One region of the [Roseibacterium] beibuensis genome, then DNA from elsewhere that is predicted to be linked to it. Evidence: riboswitches for the same ligand, from Rfam matches in the RefSeq annotation. Region 1 holds a riboswitch; each other region holds the start of a gene.
What was found. Region 1 has a riboswitch for cobalamin ahead of bluB (5,6-dimethylbenzimidazole synthase). Riboswitches for the same ligand answer to the same signal wherever they lie in the genome.
Positions count from the first base shown of each region.

Region 1 (6,762 bases):
ACATCGCAGTTCTGCGTATGGCCGGTCCGCCACATCCGGTCTTCAAGCTGGATCATGTCAGCGGGGTTCCAGTCAGGCTCGACGGTGCGCATCACGTTGGCGCGGATGAGCGTGATCCCTTTGATGCCCGAGCGTGACAGGATCATTACCCGCTTGCTCTCGTCCTGCTGGAGGGCGTCGACAGTCGGCTGACATTTTCTCGACTTTGTGGAGCCGTCGAACGTCAAGACGGATCCCGGGAAAACGGCTTCGATCTGGGCCTTTATCGTCTCGATCACCGACTTGTGGTGCGCGAAGATGACCATCTTCGGCCGCTCCTGCGTATCCATGAAAGCCAGTTCCCATTGGCGCAGCTCCTCGATAAGGGCCGCGGTCGCATAGGGTGCCTTCACGTCGCCGAGGTTGCGTCGCACCCGGGCGATTTCCTGGAAATCCGATCTGTCTTTCGGGATGCGGGCCATGAGGTCAATGACGAGCGCTGCCCGGGACGAGTTAAGGCGACAAGGGATGTCGATGCGCGCGAGCTTTTAGCGTTAAGGATCCCAAGGCAGTAAGCCGCTCTTTCAGGCGGCCCTTTACTGTCAGGCTGCCACCGGGATCGATCTCGTCCCTTCCGCCGGTTCCCGGAGCAGATCAGGAAGCGTGCTCCAGAAACCGAGAATGAGGCCCCATACCGTTTCGGAGATCTCGGACAGAAGCCAGACCGACAGGATCAGGTTCACGATGGCTGCGACGAGGACGAAACGCCAGGTCCACAGATGCGCGCGCAGGTCGGCTGAGCGCGCCTTCAGTCCGAAAGCGGCCAGGGCGAGAACCGGCATGGGCGGCAGAAGGGGGATGAGGGCCGGAACGAGAGCGATCTCGTGGATCTCCCGATCGACAAGCCAGGACGTCAACCTTCTGTCGAGCCACGGGGGCAGCCTCAGGCTTCCGATCGCTTGGCCGGCCGCAGCACGTCCGCAGGTCGGGCACCGCTCCCGTGCGAGACCCAGGCCAAGGCAGGTCGGGCAGGTTCGCTTCCCCTGGCGGGTCATGCCGGCCGCGTCTGTGCCGCAATGTAGGCCTGGTGGCGATCGCGGAGCTCCTTGGCCTTGGTGTAGGCGTCGATCATCGACCAGATGTTGATGATCCAACCGAGGAAGACGAGCCAGAGCAGAATGCAGCCCAGGATCATCAGGAAGCCCTTGCCGACATCGCCGTTATAGAACTGGCCAAGTCCGACGAAAAGGAAGGACAGCAAGAGCGCCAGCCCGGGCGACTTGTTTGCGCCCGGATCCACCAGCGCCGCGGGCTGTTGAAAGGTATTGGTGACCTGGACGACCGTACTGCGATCGCTTGCGGTCGCGACCTGCGGCTCCGGCCCGGGCTGGGGCACAGGCGCCGGCTGGAAAAACTTCCGGATCGCGACATCCATCTCGGCAGCAACCCATTCCGCGCTGGCCTCCCGGCGGATCTCCGTGTCCGGCTCAAGACGGCCATCCTCGGCAAAGGCCTTGAGCTGGTGGCCGGTATAGGGGCCGTAGTCGCGCCCATCGACGCGCATGAACCACTGGCCATCCAGGGGGTGGGGTGGTGCGGTTGGCGGTGCGTCGGCCGACCGGGTGGCCGGCAGGGCGCCGTCTTGTCGATCGTCATTCATGTTGTCGTTCCTCATGGTTGTCACGGGCAATTTTTGTCTCCGCGTTGCCGATCTGAAAGGCTTGCGCCTGGAGGTCGGCCCCGATTGGACACGGGTGTTGCCGGTTTGCGTCGTCAAAAGGCAGGGTGTTCTGGCTCCTCGTCGGGCATCATGTCGCCAAGAACGCGGAACCCGCTTTCGTAACCGAAGAGATCGCGCAGGATCATCGCGCTGGCCGGACCGGTCTCGATATGCATGCGCTCCATCATGTCCCGCTCTTTCTCGGCGCGCTCCTCCTCGCTCTCGTAGCGCGGCTTGCGGATGGATCTGCTCTCGTCGATCTTCAGGATCGCCTTGCGGATATCGGGGTCGAAGAAGGAGGTCTTGCCCTCTTCTGGGCCGGGCTCCTGCGCATCGGGGAGGGTGCGTCGATCCCGCGCCTCGCTCACAAGCATCGGTGAGGGGCAATCGAAGCTTCCGGCCAAGGTTCGACCCCTGATCTTCTCACGGGTGACGAGCCGGTATCCCTTCCGCCCGTTCGCGGCAGCCTGCATGGCGCGTTCGATGATGCCGGTGGGGTTGCGATAGAGGCCCTTGGCGAACCGGGTCACGGCATCGCGGTTCTCCAGCCCGGTCGCGAGCGCAAGCGGATCGATGCTCAGGCTGAGCAGGCAAAGCCGCTGGTCGCCTTCATGATCGAGGTACATCATGCCGAGGGCCCAGACGAGCCTCGGATGGGAAACGTATTGCGGCGCACAGCAGTTTCGCCCAGCCGCACTTCTTCCCGCTTCTCATGCGAAGTACCGCGACTTCACTCGGGACCTGTGTCATTCCGGTACGCTTTGATCTTGGTCTGCTCTGGATGTCGGCTTCTAGCTTGGCTGTGTGGCACAATCTTCACCGCAGCGAACTTCCGCTTTCCGCCCCCTATGTAGACCACGTATGGCTCAACTGGGTGATTTTGGCGGAATGTCCGCTTCGGTGTTGAGGCAACCGGGAACAACGGCGTGAAGGCCCTTGATGTCAGACCGTTGACGGCTTCTGAGGTGCGGAAACCATCTTGGCCAGTTTGAGGAGGGCCGTGGCGGCGGCAGCGCGCGGCACTTTATCGTTTGCGCCGATGGGCCACGCAAGCGCAACTGCTTCGAAGCCGGCTTGTGGTGTAGCCGGGTGAATAGGATTTCGACCTTCGTCCGTTACTTCGTTAAGGTCACGGACTGATGGGGCTTTGCGATATCGCGCGCATCTTGCCTGCCGCCGCTCGCCCGCTTATGCAGCGTCCGCCGGGTGCCCCGCCAAGCCGGGGAGAATCGGGAAGTCGGTGCAATACCGGCGCGGGCCCGCCGCTGTGACGGGGATGCCGCAGGCACGATGCCACTGGAGCGATCCGGGAAGGCGCCTGCGCGCAGATGACCCGAAGCCAGAAGACCGGCCCGGCAAGATGGCCGCCCCGCGTGGAACCCGAGGCGGCGCTGTCAAACCAGGAGGGCCACCATGCCCGACACCGCCCCGGCGGCGCCCGCATCCGCGCGCCGCTTTACCCCAGAAGACCGCGACACGATCCACGACCTGATCCGCAACCGCCGAGACGTGCGCGACGAGTTCCGCCCCGACCCGATCCCCGACGACGTCCTGCGGCGCATCCTCGACGCCGCCCATCACGCGCCGTCCGTGGGGTTCATGCAACCGTGGAATTTCATTCTCATCCGTGACCTCGAGCGTCGCCGCGCCGTGCATCGCGTCTTCGAGGCCGCGAATGCCGAGGCCGAGGCGATGTTCCCAGAGGGTATCCGCAGCACCTATCGCGGCCTCAAGCTCGAAGGCATCCTGAAAGCGCCGCTGAACATCGCCGTCACCTGCGACCGCGACCGCTGCGGGCCGGTGGTTCTGGGCCGTACCCACAACCCCGAGATGGATCTCTATTCCTCGGTTTGCGCGGTTCAGAACCTGTGGCTTGCCGCGCGCGCCGAGAATGTCGGCGTGGGTTGGGTCAGCATCTACAACGAGCCCGACCTGCGCCGGATCCTCGCGCTGCCCGACCACGTGGCGATCGTGGCCTACCTGTGTGTCGGGTTTGTGGATGACTTCTATCCCGCGCCCGAACTGGCCCTCAAGGGCTGGCGCCAACGCCTGCCATTGGACGCGGTCGTAATGGATGAGATCTGGCAAGAGGACCACTGAACCACAACGCGGCGGTGGGGCTTGGGGCCCTGCCGCCCAGCATGAAGTCCACCTCCGCATCCTCTTGCTGCAACAAAAAATACGTGTGCGCTGCCGTCTGTTGCACCTCCGATACCGCCAACCAAGGGGGTGAGATCGCGTACTTATTCGCCCGGAAGACCGTAAAGTTCGCCAACCTCCGGTTCCATTGCAAAGAATGGAGCCGAACATGCCCTCGACCCGAATGATTGGCGGCCTTTCTTGAGACGTAAGCGGACAACACCGGATAACCGTCGTGAAACCTCTGTTTCTCCTCGCCGTCCGGTATGACAGGCTGCCGCGCATCGACGCGGACCGTCTCAGGCAGGTTGTTTGCGCATCTGTCCGCACGTGCGTTTGCGGATCGTCCGGACAGCGGCAAGATCCCTCTGGGTCCAAATCGGCAAGGTGAGTGGACGCCGGTCTTTGGTCCTTTCTCAGACTCAAAACGCCCCGCGATTTCACGCAGGGCGTCTTGTGGTGGGTCTGCAGGTCAATCAGACCTTGGCCAGAATATCGTCGACCGTCTTGCGAACCTCTTCCTTGGATTGGCCCAGCTTCTGCTGAAGCACGCCTTCCATCTGTTCGCGGTCGCCCTTGGCTTCTTCGAGATCGTTGTCGGTCAGCTCGCCGTAGTGTTCACGCAGCTGGCCCTTGATCTCGGTCCATTTGCCTTCGATCTGGTCGCGGTTCATCGTCATTCTCCTATCAGCGGTAAGACTTGATTACTGGTTCTGGGCGAGATCGGTGTCTTCTTCCGGCGGCTCGATCTCGAGCGTGGGAACGGTCACTTCGGTCTCGCCGACCTCGATATCCCCGGTCTCGGCCTCGAACTCGGGCATGTTGCCGCCTTCGACCGAGATTTCCGGCAGCGCGGCCTCTTCGGTCTGGTCGATATCGACAAGGTAGACGGCGGCGCCGATGGCGACGATTGCGGCGACAGCGATACCAAGAATAGGTGCGGTTTTCATGGCTTAGCTCCTGTGTTGCGGTTCTGGACACTCAACACGGATGCCCCGTCAAAGGTTCCCGACGGGCAGGGGTCACGCGAAGGTTCCGCTGTATTTGACCGGCACCGTGATGAGCTGCCTTGCAGGGCGGTCGCCGCAATGCTTCGCCAGGTCGTCATCCGTTTCGCATGCCGTGTGTCGCAATCCGGCGGCAAGGTCCCCGACGGCCTCGGCCCCCAGATGCCACCCGGCATCGCGCGGCACGCTTGTGTCTGACAAGGAGAGCGCGTCGATCCGGGCCTCATCCGTCAGCTTGCCCAAGGGGTATTCCACCGGGTCCAGCCCGATACAGACAAGCAGATCGGCACTGTGGATGGCATGATCCACCTAATCTTCGGCCGGAAGGCCGAAGGCCCCGAGGTTCTGAGGGTGATGCGCGGGCAAGATGCCCTTGGCCTTGAAGCTGCTTGCCATCGGCATCCCGGTGCCCTGCAACAGGGCCGCCAGGTCATCCGCCGCCCTGCCCCGTGATCGCCAAAACGGGCGCATGATCGAGCGTGGCATCGGCCAGCCCGGTAACAAGGTTCGACGCCCCGGGCCCGAGCGTGGCCAGACAGGCCGCGGGCCGCCCCGTCAGGCGGCCATGAAGGTGGCCCCCTGTTCGTGGCGGCATAACACGATGTCGATCTTCGACGCCGCCAGCGCGTCCATCAGGTCGGTCGTTTCCTCGCCGGGAAGCGCGTAGACCGTGTCGATCCCGCCCGCGACAAGGCATTCGACGAAAAGCTCTGCACCTGTCATCACCTGCCCCCTCAGATCGCGCCCATCGCGGCGATGGCCTGCGCGACCTTGCGGAACCCGGCGATGTTGGCCGCGCGGGCATAGTCGATCCGGCCACTCTGCCTGCCTTCGGCGGCGACGCGGTCATGGATGCCCCGCATGATCTGCTTCAACTCGCCATTGACCTCCGCGGCGGTGGAAAAGCGGCGATGGCTGTTCTGGCTCATCTCCAGCCCCGAGACGGCCACGCCCCCCGCATTCGATGCCTTGCCCGGCGCGTGGTGCAGGTCGGCGTTCTCGATCACCTCCCGCGCGACGGCGGTCAGCGGCATGTTGGCGCCTTCGGCCAGGATCTTCGCACCGTTGTCGACGATGCGTTTTGCCATCTCCTCATCCACCTCGTTCTGGGTGGCACAGGGCAGCGCGATATCGGCCTCGTGATCCCACGGGGCACGGCCTTCCACGAACCGCGCACCGCAGCCTTTTGGCGGATCGGCGATGTCGCGGCCTTCCTGCTTGCGCTGGCGCACCCAGTCGATTGTGTCTGCCGTCAGGCCATCCTCGGCCACGAGGCTGCCCGAGGTATCCGAAAGCGTCATGACCTTGCCGCCCAGGGCGACCGCCTTCTCCGCCGCATGGGTCGCGACGTTGCCCTTGCCCGAGATCGCGATGCGCTTGCCGCCAATCTCCTGGCCCTGTTCGGCCAGCATCGCCTCGACGAAATAGACAAGGCCATAGCCCGTCGCTTCGGTGCGCATGGCGGAGCCGCCGAAACTCTGGCCCTTGCCGGTCAAGGCGCCGGTGAACTCGCCATCTTGCGCCTTGTAGGCCGCGAAAAGCCACCCGATCTCGCGCGTGCCGACATTGATGTCGCCCGCGGGAACATCGCGGTCCGGGCCGATATGGTGGGCCAGCTCGCGCATGAAGGCCTGGCAGAAGCGCATGATCTCGGCATCGCTGCGGCCCGTCGGGTTGAAATCCGCGCCCCCCTTGCCGCCCCCCAGCGGCAGGCCCGTCAGCGCGTTCTTGAAGACCTGCTCGAACCCGAGGAATTTCAGGATCGACGGGTTGACTGTCGGGTGGAACCGCAGCCCGCCCTTGTAGGGTCCGATGGCGTTGGAATACTGCACCCGCCAACCCCGGTTGACCTCGACCTCACCGGCATCGTTCTGCCAGACCACCCGGAACCCGATCACCCGATCCGGCAGGGCGAGA
Region 1 is NZ_BAABHW010000007.1:1,307-8,068, forward strand. It holds gene ABD923_RS17340 (C-terminal helicase domain-containing protein) at 1-461, opposite strand, end outside; gene ABD923_RS17345 (hypothetical protein) at 582-1,034, opposite strand; gene ABD923_RS17350 (DUF4339 domain-containing protein) at 1,031-1,639, opposite strand; gene ABD923_RS17355 (hypothetical protein) at 1,753-2,328, opposite strand; cobalamin riboswitch at 2,888-3,069, shown strand; gene bluB (5,6-dimethylbenzimidazole synthase) at 3,113-3,799, shown strand; gene ABD923_RS17365 (CsbD family protein) at 4,315-4,512, opposite strand; gene ABD923_RS17370 (hypothetical protein) at 4,543-4,788, opposite strand; gene ABD923_RS17375 (hypothetical protein) at 4,861-5,154, opposite strand; gene ABD923_RS17380 (hypothetical protein) at 5,155-5,316, opposite strand; partial or broken gene ABD923_RS19175 (thiamine pyrophosphate-binding protein) at 5,276-5,568, opposite strand; gene gdhA (NADP-specific glutamate dehydrogenase) at 5,580-6,762, opposite strand, start outside.

Region 2 (6,762 bases), on a different contig from region 1:
ATTCGGTGAACATCAAGGAACGGCTCGACTTCTCCTGCGCGCTGTTCGATTCCGATGGCAACCTTGTGGCGAACGCCCCGCATGTGCCGGTGCATCTTGGCTCCATGTCCGAGGCGGTGCGCACCGTCGCGCGCCTGAACGCCGGACAGATCGCCGAGGGCGACGCGTATATGCTGAACGCGCCCTTCAACGGCGGCACGCACCTGCCGGATGTGACCGTGATCACACCCGTTTTCGACAGGGCCGGGCAAAAGATCGTCTTCTGGGTCGGCAGCCGGGGCCACCATGCCGATATCGGCGGCAAGACCCCCGGATCCGCCCCGCCCGACTCGACCCGGATCGAGGAGGAAGGCGTCGTCATCGACAATTTCAAACTGGTGGAAAACGGGCGCCTGCGCGAGGCCGAGACACGGGCGCTGCTGGCCTCGGGCCGCTATCCCTGCCGCAACATCGGCCAGAACATGGCCGATCTGGAGGCGCAGGTGGCCGCCAACGCGACCGGCATCCGCGAGGTGCAGAACATGGTCGAAACCTTCGGGTTAGACACTGTTCTGGCCTATATGCGCCACGTGCAGGACAATGCCGAGGCCAGCGTGCGCCGCGTGATCGGGTCGCTGAAGGACGGGGCCTGCACCTACCCGCTGGACGATGGCAGCGAGATCAAGGTCGATATCCGCGTCGATCAGGCGGCAGGCCGCGCGGTGATCGACTTCACCGGCACCTCGCCGCAGCATCGCAACAACTACAACGCCCCCAAGGCCATCGCGACAGCGGCGGTGCTCTATGTCTTCCGCACGCTGGTCGGGCGCGAGATCCCGTTGAACGAAGGGTGCCTTAAACCGCTGGAGATCATCCTGCCCGAGGGGAGCATGATCAACCCGGTCCACCCCGCCGCCGTCATCGCGGGCAACACCGAGGTCAGCCAGGCGATCACCGAATGCCTCTATGGCGCGCTGGACGTGATCGCGGGCAGCCAGGGGACCATGAACAATTTCATCTGGGGCAATGACCGCATCCAGAATTACGAAACCATCGCGGGCGGCGCGGGCGCCGGGCCGGGGTTTGATGGCGCCTCCTGCGTGCAGGTCCACATGACGAATACGCGTGCAACCGATCCAGAGATCCTGGAAACCCGCTTCCCTGTGAGGGTTGAGCGCATGGCCCATCGCAGCGGATCGGGCGGCATCGGCGCATGGAGCGGTGGAGAGGGGATGCACCGGGTGCTGCGCTTCCTCGACCCCATGACGATCACGACGCTCTGTTCGCACCGGGAGGTGCCTGTTCCGGGGCGCGCGGGCGGTGGCGAGGGGGCTATCGGGGAAAACTGGGTTCTCCGGGCCGATGGCACGCGCGAGCGCCTTGCCGGAAATGCCGAAGTCGCGCTGGGCATCGGCGATGCGATCGAGATGCTGACCCCCGGTGGCGGTGGCTGGGGCCAGCCCAAGTGACCCGAAAACACGGCCTTCCAGGGCGCGGCACGGTCAGGATCGTCTGACAGGACGCCCGGCGAGTCCTGTCAGAAACCTGTGACATTTCGGTTTCGGGAACCGAAGTGCCGCGTTCAACCCTTGCTTGAATGCCCCGGCGCGCGTATCCGGGGACTCGCTTCGGTCCGGACGGCGCAAACCGTTCGGGTAATAGGGAACGCGGTGTAATCCCGCGACTGCCCCCGCAACTGTAAGCGGCGAGTGTGGACGGCACATGCCACTGGGACATCCCGGGAAGGCCCGTTTCACGCAACGACCCGCGAAGTCAGGAGACCTGCCGAAGTGATCACCCTGTCCGGGCGCGGGTGGCGCCATGGGCAACGGACCCTTCCGTAGTGGTGACGCATTTGCACCGTCTGCGGAGGGACGAACCCCTCCGATGACATACACCAACGAGTCCGAATGCCGCCATACCGGTATCGAAGGAGGGACATACATGACGAAACGATTGGCTTTGACCGCCATCTCCGCACTCGTTGCCGGCAACCCGGCCTTGGCGCAGGACGCCTTTTTCCAACTGGATGAGGTTATCTTCTCGGCGGGCCTGACCGAGATCGAAGAGGATCGCACCGGCGTATCGGTCGATGTGCTGACGACCGAAGAATTGCGCTATCCCGGCGATATCCAACTATCGAACACGCTGGCGACCGTGCCCGGCCTCACAGTCAGCCAGAATGGCCCGGTCGGGTCGAGCACCACACTGCGCATTCGTGGTCTCGGGACGTCCTACATACCCGTTTACCTGAACGGGATAGATATCACCGATCCGTCCTCCTCCCAGACCGGGTTCGACTTCGGCAGCCTTCTGGGCACCGGGGCAACGCGTGTCGAAATCCTGCGCGGCTCGCAAGGCTCCATCTACGGGTCCGAAGCCATCGGCGGCGTGGTGAACATCACCTCCGACTTGGCCCCTGACGAACCGGGCACCGAGGTCACGGTCGGCGTCGAAGCCGGCAGCTACGAGACCTACCTGTTGAATTTCGGCGTTGGCACTCGGTTCGAGCGCGGAACGCTGTCCTTCTCCGCCACGGAACTGACGACAGAGGGTTTCTCGGCCGCCGACGAAAATGACGGCAACACCGAAGAGGACGGCCACCAGTCCACCACCCTCATTCTTGCGGGTGAATTTGAGACCACCGAGGCTCTGACCATCGGGTTCAGCGCCTTCTACATCGACAGCTTTACCGAGATCGACGATTCCATCGATACCGCCGATGAACAGGAAGGCGAGCGCTCCGGCCTGCGCGCCTACGCCAATTTTGACGCCTTCGGTATAGAACACGAGCTGTCCATCAGCGGATCGCGCACCGAGCGTTATTACCCCGGCGGCTTCACCGAAGACTATCTCGGCGAGCGCATGACATACTCATATCTCGGCACCGCCAACCTACGCACGGCCGATACGCTGACGTTCGGCCTTGATCTGACCGAGGAAGAGTTCGACGCCGATTCCGATTCCGGCGGCGTGGATACCGCCGCGGTCTTTGCCGAATATGTCGCGGCACTGGGTAGCGGTTTCGACCTCTCGGCTTCGCTGCGCTATGACGATCATTCGATTTTCGGCGGACAAACCACTGGTCGTCTTGCCGGCGCATGGCGCCCGGCAGAAGGCACTGTTTTGCGCGGGTCGATTGCATCGGGCTTCCGCGCGCCGTCGCTCTACGAGCTGTATTCCGGATTCTACGGCAACCCGAACCTCGAACCCGAGCAGAGCCGCAGCATCGAATTGGGCATCGAACAGGCGTTCGGCGACCTGAACCTTAGCGCGACCGTTTTCTACACCGAGATCGACGACCTGATCAGTTTCTCAGGCGGCGGCTACAACCAAGTAGCCGGCACCAGCACCACGCAGGGCTACGAACTCACCGCCAACTACATGCTGAGCGACACCCTGTCGGCTTTTGCGAACTATACCTACACGGACGCCGAGGACCGGGCCGGCAATCGTCTGCCGCGTGTGCCGCGCCATAACCTCGTGCTTGGTCTCAATGCAGCAATTGCAGAGCGTGTTACCTGGGCGACGACCGCTCAATTCGAGTTTGACAGGCAAGACGTCGTCTTTCCTGCACCCAACTACGAACGAACGCCGGTTGACGTTCCCGATTATGCCGTTGTCGACACAACCTTCAGCTACGCGGTCAACGACACCACGGAGGCCTTCCTGAGGATCGAGAACGTCTTCGACGAGGAGTACCAGACGGCAATCGGCTACGGCACCAGCGACAGGGCGTTCTACATTGGCCTGCGCTCGCGCTTCTGATCGTTTGAAGCGCCTTGCGGTGGCGGCGGGGATGACCCTCGCCGCCGCTACATCGGCATGGGCGGACGCCCCCACCCGGGTCGTGTCGATGAACCTGTGCACGGATCAACTGGCGATGATGCTGGCCGCGCCGGGGCAGTTGATCTCGGTCAGCCAGGTCGCGGTCGATCCGCTGACCTCCCCCATGGCCGAGGAAGCGGCGGCCTACGACATCAACTTCGGTAGCGCGGAAGAGATCTACCTGCTCGACCCCGACCTCGTCCTGGCCGGCGTCTATTCCGACCCGGCGACCGTGGGCATGCTGCGCCGCCTCGGGGTGCGAGTGGAACAGATCGCGATCACGCAGCGCCTTGTCGACGTGCCGGATCGCCTGCGCGAGGTCGGGGCGCTTCTTGGCCGCGAAACCCGGGCAGAGACCCTGATTGCCGCGTTCGAGACGGATCTTGCGCGGCTGACGCATGCCGCGACCGGCCCCCGCGCGGCCTTCTACTTTCCCAACGGCTATACGCTTGGCACCGGGACGCTGTCGCACGACATCCTCACAACAGCCGGATTCACCCATATCGCCGAAGAACTGGGGCGCAGCGCATCGGGGCGGCTGGCGCTGGAATTGCTTGCCATGGCCGCGCCGGAACTGGTGATCGGCAGCACGCCCTATGCGGGCGCCTCGCGGTCGGAAGAGATCTTGCGCCACCCCGCGCTGCAAGCGGTGATCGCGGCCGGCCGAGGCACGGTCAGCGGGCCGGATTGGGTCTGCGGCACGCCCCATGTCATCAATGCCCTCGAAAACCTGACCCGCCTGCGGACCGAGATGGAGGCCGCGCGATGACCCGGCGGCTCCTCATGCCCGGTCTCGTGGCGCTGGTCCTCGTGCTGTTCACCCTCTCGCTTCTGATCGGGCCGGCGGGGTTCGGCCTTGGCGATTCGCTGAGGGCCCTGGTCGGCGGACAGGGCGATGCGGTCACGCTGGTGATGCGGGAAATCCGCCTGCCCCGCGCCATCCTCGCCGTCATGGTCGGCGTATCGCTGGGCCTGTCGGGTGCGGCCTTGCAAGGCTACCTGCGCAACCCTTTGGCGGAACCGGGCCTGATCGGCGTATCGGGGTCGGCGGCGCTGGGCGCGGTGATCGCGCTGCAAACGGGGTTTGCCACGCTCTTCGCCCTTGCCTTGCCGCTGGCGGCCCTGATCGGGGCCTTGATCGCGGTGATGCTGATCCTGCTGCTGGCCGGCCCGCGCGGCGGGTCAATCACGCTGATCCTGGCCGGCATCGCGATTTCGGCCCTTGCGGGGGCGTTGACCTCGCTTGCGCTGAACCTGTCACCCAACCCTTTCGCGGTCAGTGAAACGGTGTTCTGGATGCTCGGGTCGCTGTCGGATCGCTCCTTTGCGCATGTCTGGATCGCGCTGCCGTTCATGGCCGTGGGCTGGCTGCTCCTGTCGCTGACGGGCCGGGGCCTGGAGGCGCTGACGCTGGGCGAGGACGCCGCGCAGGCGATGGGCATTGACCTGCGGCTATTGCGCCTGTCGGTGGTGCTGGGCACGGCGGCCAGCGTCGGCGCGGCCACCGCCGTGGCCGGGGCCATCGGGTTCGTCGGGCTTGTCGTGCCGCACATCCTGCGGCCCTTCGTGGGCGCGCGCCCGGGCCGGCTGCTTTGGGCCTCGGCCCTGGGCGGGGCGGCGATGGTTCTGGCGGCCGATATCGCGGTGCGGCTGGTTCTGCCAGACCGCGACCTCAAGCTGGGGGTCCTGATGGCCATCGTGGGGGCGCCGCTGTTCCTGCACCTGATCTACAAGACCCGGAGGGCGATGGCATGACCCTCCTGTCGCTCGAGAACCTGACGGTGATGCGCGGGTCTTGCCCCGTGGTCGACACGGCCAGCCTGACCATCGACAAGGGCGAGGTCGTCGGCCTGATCGGGCCAAACGGCGCGGGCAAGACGACCCTTCTGCGGGCGGCCTTGGGGCTTTTGCCATTCAAGGGCAGTTCCTCGCTTGCCCGAATGACACCGCGCGACCGCGCCAAGGCCGCCGCCTGGATGCCGCAGGCGCGCGAAATCGCTTGGCCCGTGGCGGTCGAGACGCTGGTGATGCTGGGGCGCGTGCCCTACCTGTCGGGCGGTCAGAAACCGGGCGAGGCTGATCACGACGCGGTTCGGCGCGCCATCGCCGATATGGGCCTGACAGGGTTCGAGGAACGCGCCGCAACCGACCTGTCGGGCGGCGAGCAGGCCCGCGTGTTGATCGCACGGACGCTGGCGCAGGACTGCCCCCTGATCCTCGCGGACGAGCCGATCGCCGGGCTGGACCCCGGCCACCAGATCGCCACGCTGACCCTGTTCCGCAGCATCGCGGCGCAGGGCAAATCGGTTCTCGTCTCCCTGCACGATCTGGGCTTGGCCGCGCGGCATTGCACGCGGCTGATCATGATGCACCAGGGCCGGATCGTGGCCGATGGGGCGCCTGCGACCGTCCTGACGCCGGGCAACCTGCACGACGTTTTCGGCATCTCGGCCCATGTTCAGGACGGCCCCAATGGTATGATCTTCCAGCCGCTCGAGGTGATGCGATGATCGCCGTCACGCTTGACCGTCCCTGGCTGATCGCCGATCTGGGCCAACCGCTGCGCCTGCTCAGCTTTGCGCCGCACCGACCGGGGTTCGTCTCGGCCAGTCGCGTCCTTTGGCGCGAGGTCCGTAACGCGGACCTGACGCGCGAGTTCGACGCGATTTCCTGGCTCGGCCACGAGATGAGTGCGCGCGGGGATGAGGACGCTATCGGGATGCTGACCTCTCGCAATATCGGCCAGAACCATCTCGAATTCGCGGTTTCGGGTCGAATTTCGGCCTCTTGCCTTGCAACGGTTGGCCTTACCAATGCCGAGCGCGTGGGGCATCGCCTGCCCGCGCTGGCCGTGGCCTATGGCACCATCAATCTGTTGGCCGTCACGGATGCCCCCTTGTCGGACACGGCCATGATCGAAGCGATGACCATCGCGGCCGAGGCGCGGACCGCCGC
Region 2 is NZ_BAABHW010000003.1:289,497-296,258, reverse strand. It holds gene ABD923_RS12860 (hydantoinase B/oxoprolinase family protein) at 1-1,448, shown strand, start outside; cobalamin riboswitch at 1,592-1,783, shown strand; gene ABD923_RS12855 (TonB-dependent receptor plug domain-containing protein) at 1,924-3,747, shown strand; gene ABD923_RS12850 (ABC transporter substrate-binding protein) at 3,779-4,576, shown strand; gene ABD923_RS12845 (FecCD family ABC transporter permease) at 4,573-5,562, shown strand; gene ABD923_RS12840 (ABC transporter ATP-binding protein) at 5,559-6,317, shown strand; gene ABD923_RS12835 (adenosylcobinamide amidohydrolase) at 6,314-6,762, shown strand, end outside.
Region 2: linked by a shared signal. The riboswitch ahead of ABD923_RS12855 (TonB-dependent receptor plug domain-containing protein) and the one ahead of bluB (5,6-dimethylbenzimidazole synthase) in region 1 are both predicted to bind cobalamin.

Region 3 (6,762 bases), on a different contig from region 1:
TCCCGCGATCCTGTTCTTTTCGTCCCTTCTGGTCGCGGTCCATTGGGAGGCCCTGAAACACGGCCTGCAACCGCTCGATCGCAGCGAAAAGGGCGCGACCTGGCGCGAATTCAAGGCAGGTTGGACATTCCTGCTGCCCCTTGTCGTGATCATGACCTTCCTGATGATGGGATATACCCCCAGCCTGTCGGCCTTTTGGGGCGTGGTCGCCACGCTGGTCACGCCGTTCCTGCGCCGCTCGACATGGGTATCGCTGGCGGTTCTGGCGGATGGCTTGAACCTTGGCGCGCGGGCCGCCGTGACAGTGGCGATCGCCTGTGCCTCGGCGGGCATTATCGTCGGCATCGTGCAGATCTCGGGGCTTGGCTTCCGCTTCAGCAGCCTTGTCATCGCCTTTGCCGACGGCAACCTTTATGCGGCGCTGTTTCTAGCGATGATCGCGGCCTTTATCTTTGGCATGGGGATGCCCACGACACCGGCCTACATCATTCAGGCGACGCTCGTGGCGCCCGCGCTGGTCGATCTGGGCGCAACGCCGCTGTCGGCGCATCTGTTCGTCTTTTACTACGCCGTTCTTGGCCAGATCACGCCCCCCGTGGCCGTGGCGGCCTTTGCCGCCGCGCCTATCGCGGGGGCCACATCCACCTCTGTCGGGTGGCGGGCCTTTGCATTGGGTATCCCCGCCTACGTGATCCCGTTCCTCTTTGTCGCCAACCCGGTCCTGCTGGGGCAAGGCGAGCTTGTGGATCTGTTGATCGTGCTGTCGCGGTCCGCCGCCGCGATCGTGTGCCTGTCCATCATGCTGACCGGATGGTTGGGCGGACGTCCCCTTGCATGGGTCAGCCGGGGCACCCTGCTGATCGCCGCCGCCCTGCTGATCGCCCCGAACCACATTCTGAGCGCGGTGGCCGTCGTCGCGATCGTCTGTGTCTGGTCGATACAGCGGTCGGGATTGACCCTGCCGCGCCTGAAAGGAGAAAGCCGTGACTGAACTCTGCGATCCCAGCCAAGAGGTCCTGCCCACAGATCGCGCCGCGTTCGCCGAAGTCGCGCGCCGCTTGCCCAGCCCCGAGGGCACGAAATATCCCTATGACCTTGTGGTGATCGACGGGCGAACGGCCTACTTGGCCGGGCAAATCCCGAAACGGGATGGCCAGCTTGCGCTGGCAGGCAAGGTGGGGCGCGAGGTGAGCGTCGCAGATGCCGCCGCCGCCGCCCGCATCTGCGCCGAGCAGGCGATGGCGTGGTTGAACCATTCCGCCGGAGGGCTCGAGAACCTGCGCCGCATCCTGCGTTTGACCTGCTACGTCGCGCATGACGACGGGTTCGAGGATATCTCGGCGGTTGCGGATGGCGCCTCGACATGCCTGATTGAGATGCTCGGCGATCCGGGCCGCCATGCGCGGTCAGTGATCGGCGTGCGCAGCCTGCCGCGCAACGCCCCGGTGCTGGTCGAGGTCACGGCCTCCCTGCTGGCCCCGCCTGCGCCGCAGGGCGGCTGACGGCTGCGCCCCCGTGGCAGGGCAGGCAGGTCAACCACTCCGCCGACGCCTGCGATCAACCGTGGACACGGCCCTGACTGCCTCAACCTCCTGCGGCATGCGCCGCAGAGGTTGTTCAGGCCGCCGCCAAGGGATTGGGCACCTGGGCTTCGCCCGCCGCAGTCTTCGCACGTAAGCATGGCGTCCCATTCGGCATCGCGAAGACGCTGCCGCAGCCGGCCGTTGCCGCACCTGACATAGACCCGCAACTCACCGAAAAGGCTCTCGAGGATGAGCAACCATACCGGCCCTCAGCAAAAACCGAAGGCCTTCAGGTCCGTCGGCTCCGATCCGAGGGGCGCGGGGGGCTTTGCGAGGATGAGTTCATAGGTCCTGGCCATTCGGTCGATCTTTCCAGGGTTTGGTATGGTGATTGCGCCATCTGCGCGAGGAGTGCCCCCTTGGCCGGGCCGTATACGGTCCTTTCGCCATATCGGGTTGCGAAGCTGATCCCCACGCGGCTTACTGGCCTGCTGTTCGGTCTCGTGTTTCGCCGGCCGCTTGCGGTGTTTGGCGCCTTGTGGACGGCACGGCGCTGTTTCGGACCCACGGGACGGGCGGGCCCGTCGCCGCACAGGCGCAACTGGCACGTGCTGCAATCTGGTCACGGGTCTTCCCCAACAGCGCGGGCTGGCTGCATCTTTGGCTGCCGGGGGACAAAGCCGTGCCGGCGCGACTGGAGGCAGCCCTATCGGGCAGCGAAGAGTAAACCGTCCACGTCGAGATGCGCCTCGAGATGGGCGGCGAGTGCGTCGAGCGTCTCCTCCACTCCGGACTCGTAGCCTGTATTGGAGGAGACCACGCCAAAGTCCGACAAAAACGCCGCACGAAACGCGTCATCGCGGAACATGCCGTGCAGGTAGCTTCCCGCGATGCGCCGGTTGCCGCTGACCGCGCCTTCCGGGGCATCGTCCACATGGGCAAAGGGCCGGGCGCGGTCGGGGCCGTCCGTCTCGCCGATATGGATCTCGTAGCCGCGAAACTGCGTGCCGCTTGACACATGGATCGCCCCAACCTTGGTCAGCCGCTTTTTCGGGGTCATGACCGTCGACACATCGAGCAATCCGAGCCCAGGATCGGCCCCCGCCGGTCCCTCGATCCCCTCCGGATCCGCCACCTCGCGCCCCAGCATCTGGTAGCCTCCGCAGATGCCCAGCACATGCCCCCCGCGCCGGACATGGGCGGCAAGGTCCACATCCCAGCCCTGCGCACGCAGAAAGGCCAGATCGCCCCGCGTCGATTTCGTGCCCGGCAGGATCACCAGGTCCGCGTCGCCCGGGATCGCGCGGCCGGGGCCGAGCATCGTCAGCCGCACGCCGGGTTCCTGCGCCAGCGGGTCGAGATCGTCGAAATTCGCGATCCGGCTGAGCGACAGACACACGACGTGAAGCCCCGTCTCGCGCCGGGGTGCAGAGAGATCCAGCGCGTCCTCGGCCGGCAACTTCCAGGCGTCGGGGAACCAGGGGCAGACACCGTAGCCGCGCCAGCCGGTCAAGCCCTCGATCGCCCGGTAGCCGTCGTCGAACAGCGACGGGTCACCCCGGAAGCGGTTGATGAGGAAGCCCGCGATCATCGCGGCATCGGCAGGGTCGATCACCACCTGCGTGCCGACGATCTGCGCGATCACGCCGCCCCGATCGATGTCGCCTGCCAGGATCACGGGGACGTCCGCCGCCCGCGCAAAGCCCATGTTGGCGATGTCGCCTGCGCGCAGGTTGACCTCGGCCGGGCTACCCGCGCCCTCAACGAGCACAAGGTCATGGGCGGATTTGAGACGGTGGAAGCTTTCCAGCACCTTGTCGCGAAGCTGTGGCTTCAGGCACTGGTAGTCCCGCGCCTTCGCGGTGGTGAGCCGCCGCCCCTGCACGATCACCTGCGCGCCGACATCCGTTTCGGGCTTCAGCAGCACCGGGTTCATGTCGGTATGAAGCGGCAGGCCCGACGCCAAAGCCTGCAATGCCTGCGCCCGCCCGATCTCGCCGCCATCGGCGGTAACAGCGGCATTGTTCGACATGTTCTGCGGCTTGAAGGGCGCGATTGAAAGGCCGCGGTTTCTCGCCGTGCGACAGAGGCCGGCGACGAGGAGCGACTTGCCGACGTTGCTGCCGGTGCCCTGGATCATCAGCGCGCGGGGCATCGCTTCAACCGGAATAGAAGAGCGCGGACAGAACGTAGCCCTTCGGCAGCGGCACAGTCGGCGGCGTATCGAAGCCCTGCGCGATGCGGTCCGGGAGCAGGTGGGTGTGCGGGCCGTCGGGTGCGGTGCCACCGGCAAGCGGGATGATCGCATCGACCTCGGCCCGCAGCCAGGGTGCCTCGATCACGCGGACGGGCTTCGGGCACAGCACCATAGACGCCCGCGACGAAGGTGCCCGAGGACCCGGCGAAGCGCGCCTCGACTTCGTCGAGAAGGCGCTCACCCTGCCAGTCGAGACGCCGGACCGATAGGCCCATGGTCGCCGCGCGCGCGTCCAGCGCCGCCCAGACGCCCGCGCGATCGTCGTCGCTGGCACCACTCCAGACGGCGATCTCGTCCAGCGCGCGAACGCAGCCGGTGCAAAGGCGTTTTGCTTCGTCGGTCGCGCGGACGCCGGTACAGGGGCTTGCCGGAGGGCGCCTGGCTGCCATGTTCATTAGAATTCCACACCCTTTTGAGGCTTGATACCATCCCGAAACGGATGCTTCACCAACGTCATCTCGGTCACCAGATCTGCCACCTCTAGCAATTCGGGTTTGGCGTTGCGGCCCGTCAGGCAGACATGGGTCATGTGGGGTTTCTGCTCTAGAAGGAATTCAACCACCTCGTGGACATCGAGGTAGTCGTAGCGCAATGCAATGTTGATCTCGTCCAGCAGCACGAATTGGATCTCGGGGTCGAGGATCTGTTCCTTAGCGATCTGCCAGCCGTTCCGGGCGGCTGCGATGTCGCGCTCCCTATCTTGCGTTTCCCAAGTGAAACCTTCACCGGAAACGAAGAATTTGCATTCGCTGGCGAACCGATCGCGCAGGAACGTCTTCTCGCCAATCTCGCGATCGCCTTTGATGAACTGGACGACCGCGCAGGGCATGCCATGGGCGATGCAGCGCATGACCATTCCGAAACCAGAGGATGACTTACCCTTTCCCGGCCCGGTAAGGACGATGACCAGGCCCTTTTCTTTGTTTTTTTCCTTCATCATTTTGTCGCGCGCGGCCTTGATCCGCTTTTTCTTCTCGTTGTGGCGACGGGTTACATCTTCCATGGGAACTCCTGGCAGCTTGACACGAGTGGACAGGCCTGAGCATCTGACCATGCTGGTGCCTGACCTATCAGGTGAAAAGGGAATGTGCGAGGTCCGCAAGAATGGACCGAACCGCAGCCGCCCCCGCGACCGTGACCGGAGAGGTCGCCCGAAAGCCACTGACCTGTGACAGGTCGGGAAGGCCGGGCGACCGACAGGGTAACACCTGACATCCGCAAGCCGGGAGACCTGCCAGCGCGAAGACTGAACCCGGGCGGGGTGCTCCGGTGTCGGACTGACGGCGTGTTGGCCGTTCTTCCGCTCCGTGCCCGCGTCCGCCCAACAAGTGGAAGTATGCATGGCGCACCCGTCATCCCGAGTGGAACTCCTCGTCTGTATCCGCTGCCGTCAGGGGCACGACGTGCCGGAAGAGGCCGAGCGCCCCGGCGCGACACTCTTTCGTCGACTGAGCGAGTCAGGCCTTGATGGCGTGACCACCAGACCGGTCGAATGCCTGTCGAATTGTTCGCAGGGCTGCACCATCGCGCTCCGTGGACCTGGGCGCTGGACCTACGTCTATGGGAACATCGACCCACTGGATCATCCGGACACGATTCAGGACGGCGCCCAGAAATACGCCGCCACGCTGGACGGTCTCGTGCCGTGGCGCGAACGCCCCGAACACTTCCGCAAGAACTGCATTGCGCGCATCCCGCCCCTCGACCCTCCCGCGTGCAACCTCGGAGAGACCTGACATGGCCAGCCCCAAAAGCAATCTCGAAAAACTCCCCGTCACCGTGATCACCGGCTTCCTTGGCTCCGGCAAGACGACGCTGATCACTCAGCTGATGAAGAACCCGGGCGGCAAGCGTCTTGCCGTCGTCGTGAACGAGTTCGGCGAAGTAGGTGTGGATGGCGAGATCCTGAAAGGGTGTGCAATCCCCGATTGTCCGGCGGAAAACATTATGGAGCTAGCCAACGGCTGCATCTGCTGCACCGTGGCCGACGATTTCATCCCGACGATCGAGGCGCTGATGGCGCTTGATCCGCGCCCCGATCACATCCTGATCGAGACCTCGGGCCTGGCGCTGCCGAAGCCGCTGCTAAAGGCGTTCGACTGGCCCGACATCCGCTCGAAGATCACGGTGGACGGGGTCATCGCGCTGGCCGATGCCGAGGCCGTCGCGGCGGGTCGCTTCGCGCCCAATGTCGCGGCGGTAGAGGTGCAGCGCTTCGCGGACGAGAGCATCGACCACGAAACGCCTTTGTCGGAGGTGTTCGAGGACCAGATCTCCTGCGCCGACATCGTGCTTCTGACCAAGCCCGACCTCGCCGGACCCGAGGGCGTGGCCAAAGCCCGCGCCGTGATCGAGGCCGAGGCACCGCGCCCCCTGCCGGTCATCGAGGTGGCCGAGGGCGCCGTCGATCCGCGGGTGATCCTCGGGCTGGAAGCGGCCGCCGAAGACGACATGGACGCGCGGCCCAGCCATCACGACGACCACGACGACCACGAGCACGACGATTTTGACAGCGTCGTAATCGACATCCCCGAAATCGCGGCCCCCGTGGACCTGGTCGCGCGAATCGAGGCGCTGGCCGAGCGCCGGAACATCCTGCGGGTCAAGGGTTACGCGGCGGTCGCGGGCAAGCCCATGCGCCTTCTGGTGCAGGCGGTGGGCGCGCGGGTGCGCCACCAGTACGACCGGCCCTGGGCGACCGGCGAAGGGCGGCGCGGGCGGCTTGTGGTCATCGCCGAACATCACGATATCGACGCCGACGCGATCCGGGGTCTTCTCGTGTCCGGCGCGCAAGCCGCGGAGTAACGCGAGGCACCGGCCTGAATGCATGTCATCTTCCGCGAAAGCCATGGGTTGGAGGAAACCGAAACGCCAACCGATCTGGGGCAGTCGCCCGCGGATCTCGTCGTGTTGTCGTTTTCCGACAGCGACCTCGGGGCCTTCGCGGCGGGGTGGCATCGGGGCGGCGGCCCGGACGGCTGC
Region 3 is NZ_BAABHW010000001.1:22,927-29,688, reverse strand. It holds gene ABD923_RS00140 (TRAP transporter permease) at 1-991, shown strand, start outside; gene ABD923_RS00135 (RidA family protein) at 984-1,502, shown strand; gene ABD923_RS00130 (cobyric acid synthase) at 2,230-3,678, opposite strand; gene ABD923_RS00125 (DUF6925 family protein) at 3,683-3,892, opposite strand; partial or broken gene ABD923_RS00120 (DUF1289 domain-containing protein) at 4,017-4,169, opposite strand; gene cobO (cob(I)yrinic acid a,c-diamide adenosyltransferase) at 4,175-4,783, opposite strand; cobalamin riboswitch at 4,820-5,033, shown strand; gene ABD923_RS00110 (DUF1636 domain-containing protein) at 5,121-5,516, shown strand; gene cobW (cobalamin biosynthesis protein CobW) at 5,518-6,585, shown strand; gene cobN (cobaltochelatase subunit CobN) at 6,604-6,762, shown strand, end outside.
Region 3: linked by a shared signal. The riboswitch ahead of ABD923_RS00110 (DUF1636 domain-containing protein) and the one ahead of bluB (5,6-dimethylbenzimidazole synthase) in region 1 are both predicted to bind cobalamin.